One region of the Brucella anthropi ATCC 49188 genome, then DNA from elsewhere that is predicted to be linked to it. Evidence: predicted binding sites of a transcription regulator. Region 1 holds the regulator's gene; the other holds the start of a gene.

Region 1 (8,748 bases):
CGTATCCAGCACCTTGTTGAGCACTTCTTCACCGCGGCTTGCCTTCGCCTCGACAATTCGTCCACCTTCAAAACGAACCGCGATATCCTCGATCAATGTGCCCTGATGCGACAGAGGCTTGGTGCTCGTCACATAGCCCTCGACCCGTAGTGCATGAGGTGTGGTGAACACTTCTTCCGTCGGAATGTTCGGATTGCAGGTAATCCCATTCTTCGCCGTAGACGCGCCGCCGTGCCATTCATGACCGTCGGCAAGTCCGACCGTCAGATCGGTGTTCGGACCTTTGAAATGCAGGGCGCTATAAGCCTTGCCGTTCAGGAAGCGGGTGCGGGTGCGAAGCGCTGCATTGTGTGCCGCCCATGCGCCGACCGGATCGTCGACATCGACGCGCGAAGCCGCGAAGATCGCATCGGCCAGCTTGCGGGTCGCGATGTCCGCCGGTTCGTTCGGAAACATAAGCTTCGCCCATGCCGGATTGGGATAGGAGACAATGTTCCAGTTGATATCGAAACCGGCAATCTTTTCGAGAGCCGGCTGATAAGCTTTCGAGTTGGCCCGGTTGGCGCGTGAAACCTTGGCCGGGTCCTGGCTGGAGAGGAGCATCGGATTATCAGCTGCAATGGCCAAACGGGCAGCGCCATTCGAATAGGCCTTCGCCATTCCCTGATAGAGCCAGCTTGCCGCACGATCGAAACTCGCGTCGGATGCGTTCTCGTAACGCGCAAGCGCCAATTCGTCATCCGCGAAGAATGGCGTTACCAGTCCGGCTCCAGCCTTGTAAGCATGCTTGGCGATAAGGCGAACCAGCGGCAAGGCCACGACCGGTGCGGTAATGACGAGATCCTGCCCCTCGCGCAATTGCAGACCAACGCGAACGGCGACTTCCGCGAGACGTTCGAGTTTCACCGGATCGATGACTGGGTTCAGCTGTTCATGAGCCATGGGTGGAAGACCTTTTTGGATATGGAATCACCGACAGTTTATCAGACGGCATAATTTCACCACCTTTTTTCCTGCCTTTGCAGTATAGTAATTCTGCAGTCAGTTGCAGGAGAAAGCAGACAGTAATGAATAAGAAAATGCTTATTTTGCTGGGCGTTATCGGCCTTCTGGCGGGCTGCGTGACCATGACACCTGAACAACGTCGTGCGGCCGACGAACAGACCTGCCGCAGCTATGGCTTCAAGGCCAAAACTGACGCTTTCGCCAACTGTCTCATGCGACTGGACCTCGATCGCAGAGCTGACCGGCGTGCCTGGCAGAATCAGGTCGATTTCTACGACACTCCGATGGTGATCTATCGCCCGATCTATCGCTGAAACTTTCGCCGAAAAGCGACGACAATCAGCCAGAAAAATCAAAACGCCGGTAAGGTAGAACCAGACCGGCGTTGCAGATTATCTGATTGTAAAATCGCCTCTTATAGCGGTGCTTCTGGACGGTCCTGGGACAGAAGAAGCGCGCCAATGGCGTCAGCCTGCTTCTGGCTTGCCGGAGCATAGCCAAGCGATGTCGGCTGCGGGGCTGTCGTATCGAATTGCGGCTGGTAGGAAGCCACCTGCATATGCTGTTCCTGCTGAGGTGCAGCCACACCGCGATGGCGTGCCAGTCGTTCGCCACGGGCCTGCGGACCAGCACCAGTGCTCTGTTCCACACTTTGAGCCTTTGCCGCTTCCGCGAGTGCCACCTGAACGGTCGGTTCCGTTCCCGGAACTGGACCGGTCTGCGGCAGGGTCACGTCATAAGACGGATCCTGCGGAACGGAAGGCGATTGCGGCGAATAGGCCATAGCCAGATTGTATGGCTCCTGCGGAACCGGATTTTGCAGCGAACCGTCGCGATTGCGCTTCTCGTAGAAGGAATTTCCACCGGCTACGAGCACGTAATGCATATTGTTGTAAGGGAACTTCAGACCCGCCGTGTGGAAGAACATGGCGTTCTTGAGCTTCGGATGACGCTCACCCTTCAGAACCGCGTCGGCAGCGGCCTGAACATCAGGCAGCGCCTTGGAATTCATCTGGCGGGTAAGCACACCGGGCGCAAACTGGTTCTTCTGACCGACGACACCGCAAATCGTATCCGGATAACGTCCCGACGCGAGACGGTTCATGACGACCGTACCAACAGCCAGAAGACCGTCGGAACTCGAACGATTGGATTCGAAGAACATCGCACGTTCAAGGCAATTCTTGTCCCGTGCGGTGTAGGTGTAGGTCTTCACGCCATTGACGGATTTGACGTGGCTTGCCGCCGTCTTTTCCGAATTGGCTTTTCCCGAGGTTCCGGTTGTCGTGCAACCGGTCACCACGAAAGGCGCAATCACCAGCCCGATAAGAGCGGGCAATTTCCACTTCGCGGCGCGCGTCAATGGCTCAGTCTCATGTTAGGACCCTTAACTGATCCAGTCATCCATTCAGGCGAACACATCTGGAACGATGTGCGCGAACGTCTGACTGCGGTGCAAGTCAAAGAGGACGAAGATCAAAATCACACGTCCTACAGTCGCTCAATCGAATTCAAGGTTTTGGAATTTTTAGGCCAAAAAAAGGCGGCGGGTCAAATCCCAACAATGCTGGAGACCGCTGAAAAGTCCTAAAACAATTCCGAATCGAGATTGCGAATGTGCCTACAAGCCCTTTAAATATATTAATAATTCCTTAACGAGAATTAGCGATTCAGGTAAGATATTGATTTAACGAGATTCAAAGTCTCGCAATACACGCCATATCGCTGCCTTAATTCGCTTTTGCTTGTACTTTTTTTGCATACACATTCGTGGTGTTTCAAATCTTCTGCAGAATTTCTGCTTCCAGGCCGGTTCCATTGCTCTTTGTCAACTTTGACAACAGATTTGTAACATCGCGTGAGATCATACTTTTGAGACCCGTTTCGGGTTGTTGCAATGCGAATCGGGCGAGCACGATCCGCACCTTGCAAAGCTGGGTCTTAAACAAAAAACGACCCGCCACGGATACCGTGGTGGGTCGGACAAGTTCAGTTCCTGACGCCGAGATGACCGCAGCGGTCACCCGAAAGAATAACCCGCACCCCGAACGGTGCGGATCGGATCGAGCGCACGACCGACATTGATCGCCTTGCGCAGCCGTCCGACATGGACGTCCACCGTGCGGTCGTCGACATAGATGTCCGGTCCCCAAACGCCATCCAGAAGCTGGCTACGTGAGAAGACACGACCGGGCGACATCATGAAATATTCGAGCAGGCGGAATTCCGTTGGTCCGAGACGAACTTCCTTTTCCTTGCGATAGACACGATGCTGTTGGCGGTCGAGAACCAGGTCGCCCACTTTCAGCACGTGCGAAAGAATGCTCGGATTCGACCGGCGCAACATCGCCTTGACGCGCGCCAGCAGTTCCGGCGTCGAAAATGGCTTCACGACATAGTCGTCCGCACCGACGCTCAGGCCGCGAACACGTTCGCTTTCCTCGCCACGTGCCGTCAGCATGATGATGGGCAGGCGTTCGGTTTCCGGCCATTGGCGCAAGCGACGGCAAAGCTCAATGCCCGATACGCCCGGCAACATCCAGTCCAGAATGAGCAGATCCGGTACGTTCTCGCGCAAGGCGATCTCGGCTTCGTCGCCGCGCAGCATTGTATCGACCTGGTAGCCCTCTGCCTCAAGATTATAGCGAAGAAGAACGCTCAGCGCCTCTTCGTCTTCTACCACAGCGATTTTGGGTGCCTGTGACATCCAGTATTTCCCTATCCAAATTCGGCGGGCGGTGGATACAATCCCCCCAATCGACCGCGTGCCGCCGCGCTATTCACTCATTCTCAACCGCCAGACCGTGGTCCGGTCGGCTGCAGTTCAGGGTTTACGCGCCTCATCCACGACAATACCGTGGCTCAGGTCTTCCTTGGGTCGTTCGGCCGGCATTTGCAGGCCGGTCACGATGTAGTAGACGGTCTCCGCAATATTGGTCGCGTGATCGCCGATACGCTCGATATTCTTTGCGCAGAACAGAAGATGCGTGCAGGCGGAAATATTGCGCGGGTCTTCCATCATGTAGGTCAGCAGCTCGCGGAACAGTGACGTGTACATGGCATCAATCTCGTCGTCGCGGTCGCGAACGACATTGATCTGCTGCACCGAGCGCGACGCATAGGCGTCGAGAACATCCTTGAGCTGGGTCAGCGCCAGCTCGGCGAGTGTTTCGAGCCCGCGATAAAGCTTTACCGGCTGGCGTGATTCCGAAACGGCGGCAACGCGCTTGGCAATGTTCTTGCCCAGATCGCCCACGCGTTCCAGATCGGCAGAAATGCGGATCGAGCCAATGATCTCGCGCAGGTCCACAGCCATGGGCTGACGCTTGGCGATAATCATCACAGCCTTGTCGTCAATCTCGCGCTCGCTGGCATCGAGAATGAGATCGTCGGAGATGACGCGCTGTGCGAGCGCATTGTCCGCATTGACGATAGCGGCGACCGACTGCTCGACCATACGTTCCGCATGTCCGCCCATTTCGGCGATCTTATGGGAGAGAAACTTCAATTCCTCGTCGTAGGAGCGAACGGTATGCTGAGACGGCATAGTAGACCTCGTAATATAAATTGCGGGGAAGCCGCACTGTCTATCTGTTGAAGCGCAGTTCCGGATCAGCCGAAGCGTCCGGTAATGTAGTCCTGCGTGCGCTTTTCGGTCGGCGCGGTGAACATGGTTTCCGTGTCACCCACTTCGACCAGATTGCCGAGGTGGAACATGGCGGTGCGCTGCGAAACACGCGCGGCCTGCTGCATGGAGTGCGTGACGATCACGATCGTATAGTTCTGGCGCAGTTCGTCGATCAGCTCTTCCACCTTCGCGGTCGCAATCGGGTCGAGCGCCGAGCACGGTTCGTCCATGAGAATGACTTCCGGGCTCACCGCAATCGCGCGTGCGATGCAAAGACGTTGCTGCTGGCCGCCCGAAAGACCGGTGCCCGCATCGTGCAGACGATCCTTCACTTCCTCGAACAAGCTCGCCTTCTGCAAGCTCGTCACGACGATTTCTTCAAGATCGGCCTTGGTGCGGGCGAGACCGTGAATGCGTGGGCCGTAGGCGACATTTTCATAAATCGACTTCGGAAACGGATTCGGCTTCTGGAACACCATGCCGACGCGGGCGCGCAGTTCGACGACATCGATCTTCGGATCGTAGATGTCTTCATTGTCGAGCGTGATCTTGCCACCGACCTTACAGCCTTCGATCGTATCGTTCATGCGGTTAAGCGAACGCAGGAAGGTAGACTTGCCGCAACCCGAAGGGCCGATCAGCGCCGTGACCATCTTTTCCTGGATTTCCAGATCGACGTCAAACAGCGCCTGCTTCTCGCCATAAAATACGCAAACCTTGTCGCCGCGCATCTTTATGGAATTGGCGTTGGCGTTCATCTTTTCTCCTACGGCTTTCTCGAGAGATCGTTCAGTCATCAGGTTCATAGCTTTCGACTCCCGTTTACCAGCGGCGCTCGAAGCGGCGGCGCAGAATGATTGCTGCAATATTCATCACGGCAAGGAACAGAAGCAGGACGATGATAGCGCCTGACGTGCGTTCCACAAAGGCGCGTTCTGCTTCATTCGCCCACATGTAGATTTGTACAGGCAATGCCGTCGCTGGATCCATTGGCGTGGACGGCACGTCGGCGACGAAAGCCACCATGCCGATGAGAAGAAGCGGTGCGGTTTCACCAAGCGCATGGGCAAGGCCGATGATCGTTCCCGTCAGGATGCCGGGTGCGGCAAGCGGCAGGACGTGGTGGAACACCATCTGTGTTTTCGATGCACCAAGACCGAGGGCCGCAGCGCGGATCGACGGCGGCACCGCGCGAAGGGCGGCGCGGGTCGCGATGATGATGGTGGGAAGCGTCATCAGCGTCAGCACCAGACCACCGACCAGTGACGCCGAACGCGGCAGGCCGAAGAAATTGATGAAGACAGCAAGCCCGAGCAGACCGAACACGATGGACGGAACCGCTGCCAGGTTGTTGATGTTCACCTCGATCATGTCGGTGAAACGGTTCTTCTTGGCGAACTCTTCCAGATAGATTGAAGCGGCGACGCCGATAGGCAGCGACAGACCGAGAACGATCAGCATCATGTAGAGCGAACCGACAAGCGCGACGCCGAGACCGGAGGTTTCCGGACGGCTGGAGGCACCGAAGGTGAAGAGACCTGTATTGAAGGCCTCCTTCATGACGCCTTCTTCCGAAAGCATCTTCATCCAGCCCACCTGACGGTCAGAAACCTTACGGCTCGTCTCCGGCACGGAAAGGTCAATCTGACCTTTGAAGGCAGAATCGATGTCGGCGCCGGCCAGAACAGGAACGGTCTGCGTCGTGCCGATGAGCGATGGATTGTCCATCACCATCTTGCGCAGCTGAATGCGCACGCCGTCGGAATAGAAGCGGCCCAGATCACGCATTGCCGGACGGTCTGTCGCAGCAACACCCAGTTTTTCGGCCAATGCATTGCGCACCAGCAGCGGATAATTGGCCGTGATCAGCACATTCGGATCGGTCGCGCGCTTGTTGCCCGGGTCAATCACCTTTTCTTCAAGCTTGACCGGCAGATAAAGCGTCGTCTGCCAGAAGGCTGTATAGCCCTTGGAAAACACCGAGAAGAGAAGCGCGCACAGAAAGAACACGCCGATGGCGATCGCAGCAATACCGTAATAGCGGAAGCGACGTTCGGCAGCGTAGCGGCGTTTCAGTCCGATATCGCGGCGCGTCGGCTGTGCCGTGGCGTCGCTGGCGTTGAAGGTCGTATCGGTCATTATTCGTACTGCTCCCGGTACTTGCGCACGATATGCAGCGCAAAGATGTTCATGATCAGCGTCAGGACGAAAAGCGTGATGCCGAGTGCAAAGGCCACCAGCGTTTGCGGCGAGTTGAACTCAAGGTCGCCGGTGAGCTGGTTGACGATTTTCACCGTGATGGTGGTCATCGCCTCGAAAGGATTGATGTTGATGCGTGCCGCAACACCGGCGGCAAGAACCACGATCATGGTTTCGCCGATGGCGCGGGATGCGGTCATCAGAAGCGCGCCGACAATTCCGGGCAAAGCGGCAGGAAGGACAACACGTTTGACGGTTTCGGAGCGGGTTGCACCAAGACCAAGCGAACCGTCGCGCAATGTCCGCGGCACGGCTGTGATGATGTCATCGGAGAGCGAGGACACGAAGGGGATCAGCATCACGCCCATGACGAGACCAGCGGTCAGAACGCTCTGCGCCATGATGAAGCCCTGACCGCCTGCAATGGCAATCGAGAGATCGCGCAGGAAGGGCCCGACTGTCACAAGGGCGAAGAAACCGTAAACGATGCTGGGAATACCGGCCAGAAGCTCAAGGACCGGCTTGACGATCGTGCGCACTCGGGGCGACGCATATTCTGCCATGTAGATGGCCGAAAACAAGCCGACTGGAACAGCGAACAGCATGGCCACAAGGGCGATGTAAAGTGTACCAGCCAGAAGCGGAATGAGACCGAACTGGCCTGTCTCACCACCCGAGCCAGCGGCGGCAAAGCGCGGGTCCCATACAGTGCCGAAGAAGAACTCCCACGGCGAGACTGACTGGAAGAAACTGATCGTCTGGAACAACATCGAGCAGATGATGCCGACGGTCGTCAGAATGGCGATACCGGATGCGGCGATCAGCCCCCAGAGAACGATACGCTCGACATTATTGCGTGCACGCATGCGGCGGCTGATCGTGGAAAGGCCGAAGATCAGACCTGCGATGGCGATCACCAAGGAAACAGCCGAACCGATGGTGTGTGTCAGCGCCGTTGCCTTTTTCAGGTAAAGCGCGATAGGCACCATGTAATCCTGGCCTTCAGTCGCGAGCGCCACGCCCTTGGATGCAAGAACGGCGCGAGCATCCTGATAGTTTGCCGGGAAGCTTTCCAGTTCGGCAGGCGTCAGCCGGTCAAGCCCGTTGGCCAGACCACGCACCATGCCAAGCTGTAGGCTGCGATTGGTGAAGGAGCCGTCCTCGATAGCATCCGGCAGACGGGCGGTCGCGCTGTGATCGAGATAGACCGACGTTCCAACGGCCCATACAGCGAGAAACAGAATCGCAGGCAATGCAGAAACGAGGAAAACCCACCAGCCATGATAATGCGGGCGGGAATGCATTTTCTCGGTCGGCGAGGCTTTTGCGGAAGCAGACTGCGCCTTGTCCAGTGCAACGGCACGCTGGCGGCCTATGAAGAATCCGATCAGCCCGATTGCAACGATACTGACGAGAACCAGAAAGAAGGACATTCAATTTCCCCGGTTGCCCTGATGAATGCGGACGGTTTTGAGGTGCAGCTTCCACCCATACCGTTCCACGCGGATGCGCCTGTCATAGTGCAAAGGCGCGAAAGGAGAAGAACGCGGAGATTCGTCATCCCCGCGTTCCACAGATTAAAACTTACTTCGCAGCCAGCGTCTTGCCTTCGGTGAAGGCGGCGCGCTGTGCTTCACGTTCTGCGTCCGGAGCCGGAACCAGACCATATTCGGCGAGCGGGCCGTCAGGACCGATCATCTGGTCATTCAGGAAGAACTCAACATATTCCTTCAGACCCGGGATAACGCCGAGGTGAGCCTTCTTCACGTAGAAGAACAGCGGACGCGACACCGGATATTCGCCCGAAGCGACGGTTTCAGCCGAAGGGGTGATGTCGTTGACGGTCGCAACCTTCAGCTTGTCAGCGTTGTTTTCGAAGAAGTAGAGGCCGAATACACCAACGCCGGTCTTGTTGG
Region 2 (8,748 bases), 430 kb from region 1:
CTGAAAGCACTGGATTGCCACGACGCCTGTTCCCGCAAGTGAGAAAGCAGCTTGGTTCAACAAAAAAGCCCGGCTATGAAGCCGGGCTTTTTGCATCTCGGTAAAACGGTTTCCCGTCCCGACTATTCTTCTTCGTCTTCATCCGGGGTCGAGCTCTTGAGCGAAGAGAGCTTGGCGAAAACCTTGTCCGCATCGAGCTCTTCTTCTGCAGGCTGCTCGTCACGATAATCGAAATTCTCGGTCGCAGAAGCTGGCAGCAAGGTGCTATCCGATTCCGGTGTCGCCGGACGGTTGCGCGAGGCGCGTTCGACTTCGATGTCGAGATCGATCTGCGAGCAGAGGCCAAGCGTAACCGGGTCCATCGCCGTCAGATTTGCCGAGTTCCAGTGCGAACGATTGCGAATCTGTTCGATGGTCGACTTGGTCGTACCAATCAGGCGGGAAATCTGCGCATCTTTCAGCTCAGGGTGATTGCGAACCAGCCAGAGAATCGCATTCGGACGATCCTGACGCTTGGAAAGCGGCGTGTAACGCGGGCCCTTGCGCTTGGCTTCCGGAACGCGAACCTTCGGTTCAGAAAGCTTCAGGCGATAGTATGGGTCTTTTTCGCCCTTCGCGATCTCTTCACGCGAAATCTGACCCGTGATGACCGGGTCCAGACCCTTGATGCCCTGAGAGGCTTCACCGTCGGCAATAGCCTTCACTTCCAGCGGGTGCAGCTTGCAGAAAGCGGCAATCTGGTCAAAAGACAGAGCCGTATTATCGACAAGCCAAACGGCCGTTGCCTTCGGCATAAGAAGCTGGGTGGCCATTAGATATAATCCTTCTGTTCGTCCGCTCCGGTGGCGCGGGACGTGGGCAAAACCACAATTTCCGGGAAATCACGGCCTATATATCGTTTTTTTATCGCCAGAGCAAGAATGGCTCTGAAGCTTAAGCGATATCGAGCACAATCTTGCCAATATGCCTTCCCTCCTCCATCCGCTCATGCGCGCGCCAGGCATCTTTCAGCGAAAAGATCATGTCCATCACCGGCGCGACGCGTCGTCGCGCCAGAAGCGGCCAGACTTTTGTCTCCAGTTCCCGCGCAATGCCAGCCTTGAAGTCAACTGGTCGCGGACGCAGCGTGGAGCCGGTATGGGTCAGACGCTTGCTCATCAATATTGCGAAATTGGCCGTGGCTTTCGCACCGTTGAGAAAAGCAATCTGCACGATGCGGCCATCCTCGGCTGCAGCCTTGTAATTGCGGTCAACATAATCGCCGCCGACCATATCGAGAATCACATTGGCGCCTTTGCCCCTGGTCATTTCCTTTACGACCTCGACAAAATCCTCTTGCCCGTAATTGACGGCGCGATCTGCTCCGAGTTTCAGGCACGCTTCGCATTTTTCTTTCGAGCCCGCCGTTGCAATGACGGTCGCACCAAATGCCTTTGCAAGCTGGATAGCCGTCGTGCCGATACCGGACGAGCCGCCGTGAACCAGAAAAACCTCGCCCTTCCTCAGCCCGCCGCGCTCGAACACATTGTGCCAGACGGTGAAGAAAGTTTCAGGGATCGCTGCCGCTTCGATGTAGCCATAGCCGGCAGGCAAGGGCAGTGCGTTGGTTTCATGCGCGACGGCATATTCAGCGTAGCCGCCGCCCGCCAGCAGTGCGACCACCTGATCGCCGGTCTTGAACCGCTTAACGCCGCTGCCCATGGCAACAATGTCACCGGCAATCTCCAGTCCCGGAATATCCGATGCGCCGGGTGGCGGCGCATATTGCCCCTGTCGCTGCAGGACGTCCGGTCGGTTAACCCCGGCGGCGCGTACCCGCACCAGAATTTCACCTTCCTTGGGTTCAGGCACCGAGCGCTGAACAGGTCGAAGCATATGGGCTCCGCCCGGTTCGGAGATTTCGATAGCAGTCATCTGGGAAGGCAAGTCGGCCATCATATTCAAAACTCCATTCAGATTTCTGGCCCTAAGCATCGTCGCAGAAATGCCGCACGGCGGACGCAAGACGTCACGTTAGGGAAATCGTCATCGATTTTCTCAAATATATATGCGACGATTCAAGGTGTTAAATCTTTTCTGAGCCATCATTGACCACGGAGGACGGCTATGAGCGGTTTCGATGAGGATGTGGTAAAGCCCCGCAACAGCGTGGTGCTAAGCGAAGAGGAGCTATCGCTGCTTTCGGTCATCGAGATTGACCAGCGCATAGCCCTGCTGCAATCCGAAATAGAGCGATTGAAGACAGAACGCCTCAAGAAGGACGATAGCCGCGCTGCGGCAGAAGCATTGTTTCGATAGGAATGGGGTCGTCAACGGAAATGGATACCGGAGCAAAGCAACCGGAACCATTTCCGAGCGACGCGCTTTAGGAACAACAATCATTGATCGCAGCGATCGCTCATCAGCCTCAGCACTGACAGTTCGGCTTCAGACTTCGGGAATAGAGTTTTGCGCATTTACATTCAGGTTCTGGCCCTTCTCTGCGGAACAGCCTTCCTTCTCATAGCTTCGGGACTTCACGGTCTTCTATTGCCGCTGCGCGGCGGTGTGGAAGGTTTCTCAGTGGCATCGCTCGGCATGCTCGGCACGACCTGGGCAGGCGGCTTCGTTGCCGGCTGTCTGTTTGCACCGCGCCTTGTGCGCCGTGTCGGTCATGTGCGGGCATTCGGTTGCTTTGCCGCATCGGCTGCGGTTATCGCTCTGCTTTCCGGCATCTTCGTAGATGCCACGATTTGGGTGATCCTGCGCGCCTTCACCGGCTTTTCGATGGCTGGCGCCTTCATGGTCATTGAAAGCTGGTTGAATGAGCGTGCGACCAACGAATCGCGCGGCAAGATTTTCGGCATGTATATGATGGTCAACTACGGAGCCACCATGTCCGGCCAGATGTTGGTAGCGGCAGGCGACGTACGCTCCGATCATCTGTTCATGATAAGCGGCATATTCTTCTGCCTGGCTCTCATCCCGACCGCGATCTCCACAGCCGTCAGCCCCAAGCCACTGACGGAAGTGCAGCTTGATCTCAAGGCGCTCTACAATAACTCACCTGCAGCTTTCGTAGGTTGCATCCTGATCGGCATCGCCAATGGCGCCTGGGGTACGCTCGGAGCTGTCTTCGGTGCGAAGTCCGGCATTTCGACCACCGAAATCGCCTTGATGGTCAGTGTCACCATTGCAGCTGGTGCCTTGATGCAGATTCCGATCGGACGCATTTCCGATCTGGTCGACCGGCGTTTCGTTCTGGCAAGCGTTGCGGCGCTGGCGGCACTGGTTGGCCTCATAGCCTTCCTCGTCGCTCCATCCAGCGGCCCGGTCATCATTACGATGACCGGATGCTATGGCGCACTTGCCTATGCACTCTATCCCGTTGCCGTCGCCCACGCCAACGATCATGCGACATCGGAAAGCTTTGTGAAAGTATCGAGCGGGCTTCTGCTGCTTTACGGCTTCGGCACGATGCTCGGGCCACTGCTGGCAGCAGCGGCCATGGATATTTTCTGGCCGTCCGGCCTCTTCGCCATCACCATGCTCGCGCATATTTCCATCACCGGCTATGCGTTGTTCCGTTCACGCAAGCGTGCATCCGTCCCGAAAGAAGAGAAAGACCAGTTCAAGAGCATGCCTTCCGAACGTGGGGCAACACCGGAAGCGCTGAACCTCGATCCAAGAGCTGAGACGGAAGGGTGACGGGCGCTGAAAATGACCGTCGATAAATAGAGCCGGTTAAATAGTTGAATCAATATGTTCGGCGGCTGTGTCACAGCCGCCAATACTGAATTTTGGCATCTTCGCTTGGGAATGCAAACTGCATTCACGACAAAGAAATACCAGCTCGTCAGAGCCGTTCGGTCTCCAATGTCGATGGCTTGAGACGCCTTATCAAACCGCGATCTAAGCGCGGCTTCCCTGTTAGTGACGTGTTACCTGGGATCTCAGTTTTTCGATCTGGTCCTTGAGCATAAGCTTCTTGCGCTTGAGAGATGCAACGTGCAGGTCGTCCATTGCCGGTGACGCTATGGCTTCGGAAATTTCCTGCTCCAGAGCGCCGTGCTTTTTTTCGAGCGTGGCAAGATGGGACTCGATAGCCATCATCAGATCTCCTTTGGTTGATTTCCCTTATTTACGGAACAGCGCAGACCTCGTTTGTCCGTTTACCCGCTATCCCGTCATTCAACCTGCATGAACGCCCGGCAAACCTCCTGTATTCCGGGCCAAACACGCAGTCCCGGCTGCCTTGGATGCGGTATTGCTTGTCGCCTTCGACAGCCGCCGTCCATGACAGAACCATGACAGTTTGGCATGAGTTTGGTGCAAAGTCGATTTTGTCGTGGTAGCATTTTCCTGACGCGAAAAATGTGATAAGGGCTTCGCCGGAAACGGGCTGACGCCGCACCTTTTATGGTTTGGCGCGGCCCGTAAAACTATTCAACAGAACGGGGCACCGCATGTCCGATCAGGAACAGGCCGAAATCAGATTGGCCGTCGCACGACTGAAACAGGAACACGCGGATTTCGATGCTGCCATAAACGCCATGATAGCGGTTGGCTGCGACCAATTGCGCGTCCAGCGCATGAAGAAGAAAAAACTCGCAATCAAGGACAAGCTGCAGGAGATGGAAGATCGGGTGATCCCCGACATCATCGCCTGAATGTCCATAATGATCGATGATAGAGCCGGGGTTCGCCCGGCTTTATCATTTTAATATCACCCGAAACATGCACGAAAGAAGCGGAGCAGGAAGATCAATGAGCGTTACTGCCGATGTCGCCATCATCATGGGAAGCCAGTCCGACTGGGAAACCATGCGCCATGCAGCGGACACACTGGAAGCACTCGGCATTTCCTTCGATGCCCGGATCGTTTCCGCGCATCGCACGCCTGACCGGCTCGTTGCCTTTGCCAAAGGTGCCAAGGCGGAAGGGTTCAAGGTCGTTATCGCAGGCGCGGGCGGCGCGGCTCACCTGCCCGGCATGGCTGCAGCCATGACACCGCTGCCTGTCTTCGGCGTTCCGGTCCAGTCCAAGGCGCTTTCGGGTCAGGATTCGCTCCTCTCCATCGTGCAGATGCCAGCTGGCATTCCCGTCGGCACGCTCGCCATCGGTCGCGCCGGTGCGGTCAACGCCGCCCTTCTCGCCGCCGCCGTTCTGGCGCTTTACGATGAGGCGCTTGCAGCCCGCCTCGATGAATGGCGCACTGCGCAAACGGAAAGCGTGGCTGAGCGCCCTTCAAACGAGGCCTGATATGAACAACTCCGCACTCAATTCTGTACTCAGGCCCGGTGCAACCATCGGCATCATCGGCGGCGGTCAGCTCGGCAGAATGCTTGCCATGGCCGCAGCACATCTCGGTTTTGAAACGGTAATCCTGGAGCCACAGGCCGATTGCCCGGCAGCACAGGTTGCCAATCGCCAGATCATTGCCGCCTATGACGATCCGAAAGCGCTTGCAGAACTTGCAGCAGCGTCCAACGTCATTACCTACGAGTTCGAGAACGTGCCGGTCAGCGCTGCCGACAGGCTGGCCGAAACCGCTCTGGTCTTTCCTCCCCCGGCAGCGCTTGAAGTCTCGCAGGATCGCTTTACAGAAAAGCAGTTCCTCAACTCCAGCGACATCGAGACGGCACCCTGGCGTCTTGTGGACGATGAAGAAACCCTGATTGCAGCTCTGGGCGCACTTGGCGAGCGCGGCATCCTGAAGACGCGGCGTCTTGGTTATGACGGCAAGGGACAGGTCCGCCTGACATCACTCGACGAGTCCGAAGCTCACAAGGCGATTCTCGCGATCAATCGTGCCCCGGCCATCCTCGAAGGCTTCGTCGATTTCGAGCGCGAAGTTTCGGTGATCGCAGCACGTGACCGCTCCGGCAATGTCGCAATCTTCGATATTGCCGAAAACGTTCACAAGGACGGCATCCTTGCGACTTCGACCGTACCGGCTGCCGTTTCCGAAAACACGGCCGAAGCGGCTCGCAAGGCCGCTGCAAAGCTTCTGAACGCGCTTGATTATGTTGGCGTGCTCGGACTTGAGTTCTTCGTCCTGAAGGATGGCACGCTACTGGCAAACGAATTCGCCCCGCGTGTCCATAATTCGGGCCACTGGACGGAAGCGGCCTGCGCCATTTCGCAATTCGAACAGCATATCCGTGCCATCGCCGGTCTGCCTTTGGGTAACACCGACCGGCATTCGGATTGCGTGATGGAAAACCTGATCGGCGACGATGTCGAGAAGGTGCCAGCGATTCTCTCTGAAAAGGATGCCGTGCTGCATCTTTACGGTAAAAAGGAAGCACGTCCGGGCCGCAAAATGGGCCATGTGACGCGCATTCACCCCCGCGGGAAATAATGTTCATCGGGAATCCCGTCGATTCCCGATGAATCTTTGCCACCTGCCAAGAATTTCAGCTCCAGTGCCCTGAATCTGCGGCTCAGGAGTTGACATTTGCCTGAAACCTTGTGTATTTCGGCCAACCCTTCGGGCATCTAACAGTGCCTGTAATCAATTGGCGCCTCGAGCGCCTGTTTTTATGAAGCCCCGCGGCATCTGCACGTCAACGGGCCAACAAGACCGGTGATTGACATGAAGATCAAGAACTCGCTTAAAGCGCTCAAGGGCCGTCATCGTGACTGCCAGCTGGTCCGCCGCAAGGGCCGCGTTTACATCATCAATAAGACCGCCCCGCGCTACAAGGCTCGTCAGGGCTAATCTTATTTCTGATTTTGCATTTGACGTTTCGCTGCGCATGGTAAAATCTATGCGCATGCGGAACGTTTTTGCATGTCTGGTTTCTTTTTCTGTACTCGCGTCGCTTGGTACGACGATGCCTTTGGCTTATGCCGAAGTGGCACCCGGCAAAATACCGCTCACCGCACCTCTGACACCCGTTCAAACCGGTCCCGACAGCGAACAGAAACCTGCCCCCGAAAAGCCCGCACCAGCGGCAACCCAGACGCCTGAAGAGCGTCTCGACAAGCTCTTTGCCGATCTTCGCCGCACGACGGACGAAGCCAAGGCGCGGCGCATTGCTTCACAGATCAATACGCTGTGGTCGCAGTCAGGCAGCGCAACAGTCGATCTTCTGATGCAATGGGCCAATGCGGCGATGCTCGAGCGGCGTTATCCCTCGGCAATCGACTTCCTGAATGAAGCGATCGCGCTCGACCCGGAATATGCGGAGGCCTGGAACCGCCGCGCTACGGTCTATTTTCTGCAAAAAGACTACGCCCACGCCATGTACGATATCAATCGTACCCTGGAGCTGGAACCGCGCCATTATGGCGCCCTGACCGGCATGGCGGCCATCTTGCGCCTGCGCGGCCTCAAGGAACAGGCGCTAAAAGCCTATGAGCAGGCTCTCATCGTCTATCCGATGATGCGCGACGCACAGAAGAACTTCAACGATTTGGCCGACGAACTGACGGATACGCGGACTTAGAGCCTGTTCCAGAAGTCGCCTGTATCGCTTTTTGATTCTGGCTCTTAGAACGGCTCCTGCCTCCCCACAAAACATTCTCAAAATTCGGCAAGACCAAAACAAAAAACGCGCTCCAAAGGAGCGCGTTTCTTTAGATGCCGTCCGCCATAACTGGATGAGATTTCGGCTGTGGCGAGCCGGAATCGAAGATGGGCGCTTTAGCGACCAAACTGGTGGAGTTTGAGAACCGGAGCGGAATGTACTGTTGGGTACATGAACACCGGAAGCGCAAAACAACGCCATTTGCCGGCCGTCACGGCTGGCATATTTTCAGTTTAAATGCCTGACTTTCCGTCTGGTCCAATATAGGCGATGCGCAGCATGTTGGTCGCGCCCGGCGTGCCGAATGGGACACCTGCGGTAATGATGACGCGGTCGCCAGCTTTGCCAAATTCTTCATGGAAGACAATTTCGCAGGCATGGTTGACCATATCTTCCAAATCATGCGCATCGGCGGTCACCACGCAATGCAGGCCCCAGACGAGCGACAGCTTACGCGCAGTATCGACGACCGGCGACAGGGCGATGATCGGCGTGCGCGGACGCTCGCGAGCGGCGCGCAGACCGGTCGTGCCGGAAGCGGTGTAGGTGACGATGGCCGAAAGCTTCAACGTCTCTGCGATCTGGCGTGCAGCAAGCGAAATCGCGTCGGCACCCGTTGGTTCTGGCGCAGCACGCTGCGCATCGATGATGGTCGAATAGGTCGGTTCCTTTTCAACCTGTTCGGCAATGCGGTTCATGGTGGCAACGGCTTCGACCGGATACTGGCCCGAAGCCGATTCTGCCGAAAGCATGATCGCATCGGCGCCTTCAAACACAGCGGTTGCAACGTCGGACACTTCGGCGCGGGTCGGAACCGGAGCTGTAATCATGGATTCCAGCATCTGCGTCGCGACAACAACCGGCTTGCCCGCGCGGCGCGCCTTGCGGGTAATCTGCTTCTGAATGCCTGGAACGCTTTCAAGTGGCACTTCAACGCCAAGATCACCGCGCGCAACCATCAATGCGTCCGAAAGCTCGATGATTTCATCGAGACGCGTCACGGCTTGCGGCTTTTCGATCTTCGACATCAGGCCGACCTTGCCGCGCGAAACCTTGCGTACCTCGGCCAGATCTTCCGGACGCTGGATGAAGGAAAGCGCAACCCAGTCAATTTCTTCCTTCAGAACGGCATCGAGATCCTTACGGTCCTTTTCCGTCAGCGCACCGACGCCGAGCGTCGTGTCCGGCAAGCTGACGCCCTTGCGGTCCGAAATACGCGTTCCGGAAATCACCT

The links. The regulator PhoB, encoded in region 1, activates phosphate uptake and scavenging genes when phosphate is short. The targets are predictions, from matches to a motif close to TGTCATNNANCTGTCAT.
Region 2: a site for PhoB is predicted at 4,276-4,292, ahead of OANT_RS06040 (YdcH family protein). Genes of this name have one in related genera too.

Annotation. Positions count from the first base shown of each region.
Region 1 covers NC_009667.1:792,867-801,614, forward strand. The annotation lists gene OANT_RS03935 (aminopeptidase) at 1-942, opposite strand, end outside; gene OANT_RS03940 (hypothetical protein) at 1,068-1,319, shown strand; gene OANT_RS03945 (cell wall hydrolase) at 1,421-2,368, opposite strand; gene phoB (phosphate regulon transcriptional regulator PhoB) at 3,026-3,712, opposite strand; gene phoU (phosphate signaling complex protein PhoU) at 3,830-4,552, opposite strand; gene pstB (phosphate ABC transporter ATP-binding protein PstB) at 4,618-5,391, opposite strand; gene pstA (phosphate ABC transporter permease PstA) at 5,456-6,772, opposite strand; gene pstC (phosphate ABC transporter permease subunit PstC) at 6,772-8,265, opposite strand; gene OANT_RS03985 (PstS family phosphate ABC transporter substrate-binding protein) at 8,417-8,748, opposite strand, start outside.
Region 2 covers NC_009667.1:1,227,564-1,236,311, reverse strand. The annotation lists gene OANT_RS06065 (DUF1013 domain-containing protein) at 123-812, opposite strand; gene OANT_RS06060 (NAD(P)H-quinone oxidoreductase) at 934-1,938, opposite strand; gene OANT_RS06055 (DUF1192 family protein) at 2,107-2,298, shown strand; gene OANT_RS06050 (MFS transporter) at 2,449-3,687, shown strand; gene OANT_RS06045 (YdcH family protein) at 3,910-4,092, opposite strand; gene OANT_RS06040 (YdcH family protein) at 4,446-4,649, shown strand; gene purE (5-(carboxyamino)imidazole ribonucleotide mutase) at 4,747-5,241, shown strand; gene OANT_RS06030 (5-(carboxyamino)imidazole ribonucleotide synthase) at 5,243-6,343, shown strand; gene ykgO (type B 50S ribosomal protein L36) at 6,578-6,703, shown strand; gene OANT_RS06020 (tetratricopeptide repeat protein) at 6,741-7,433, shown strand; gene pyk (pyruvate kinase) at 7,748-8,748, opposite strand, start outside.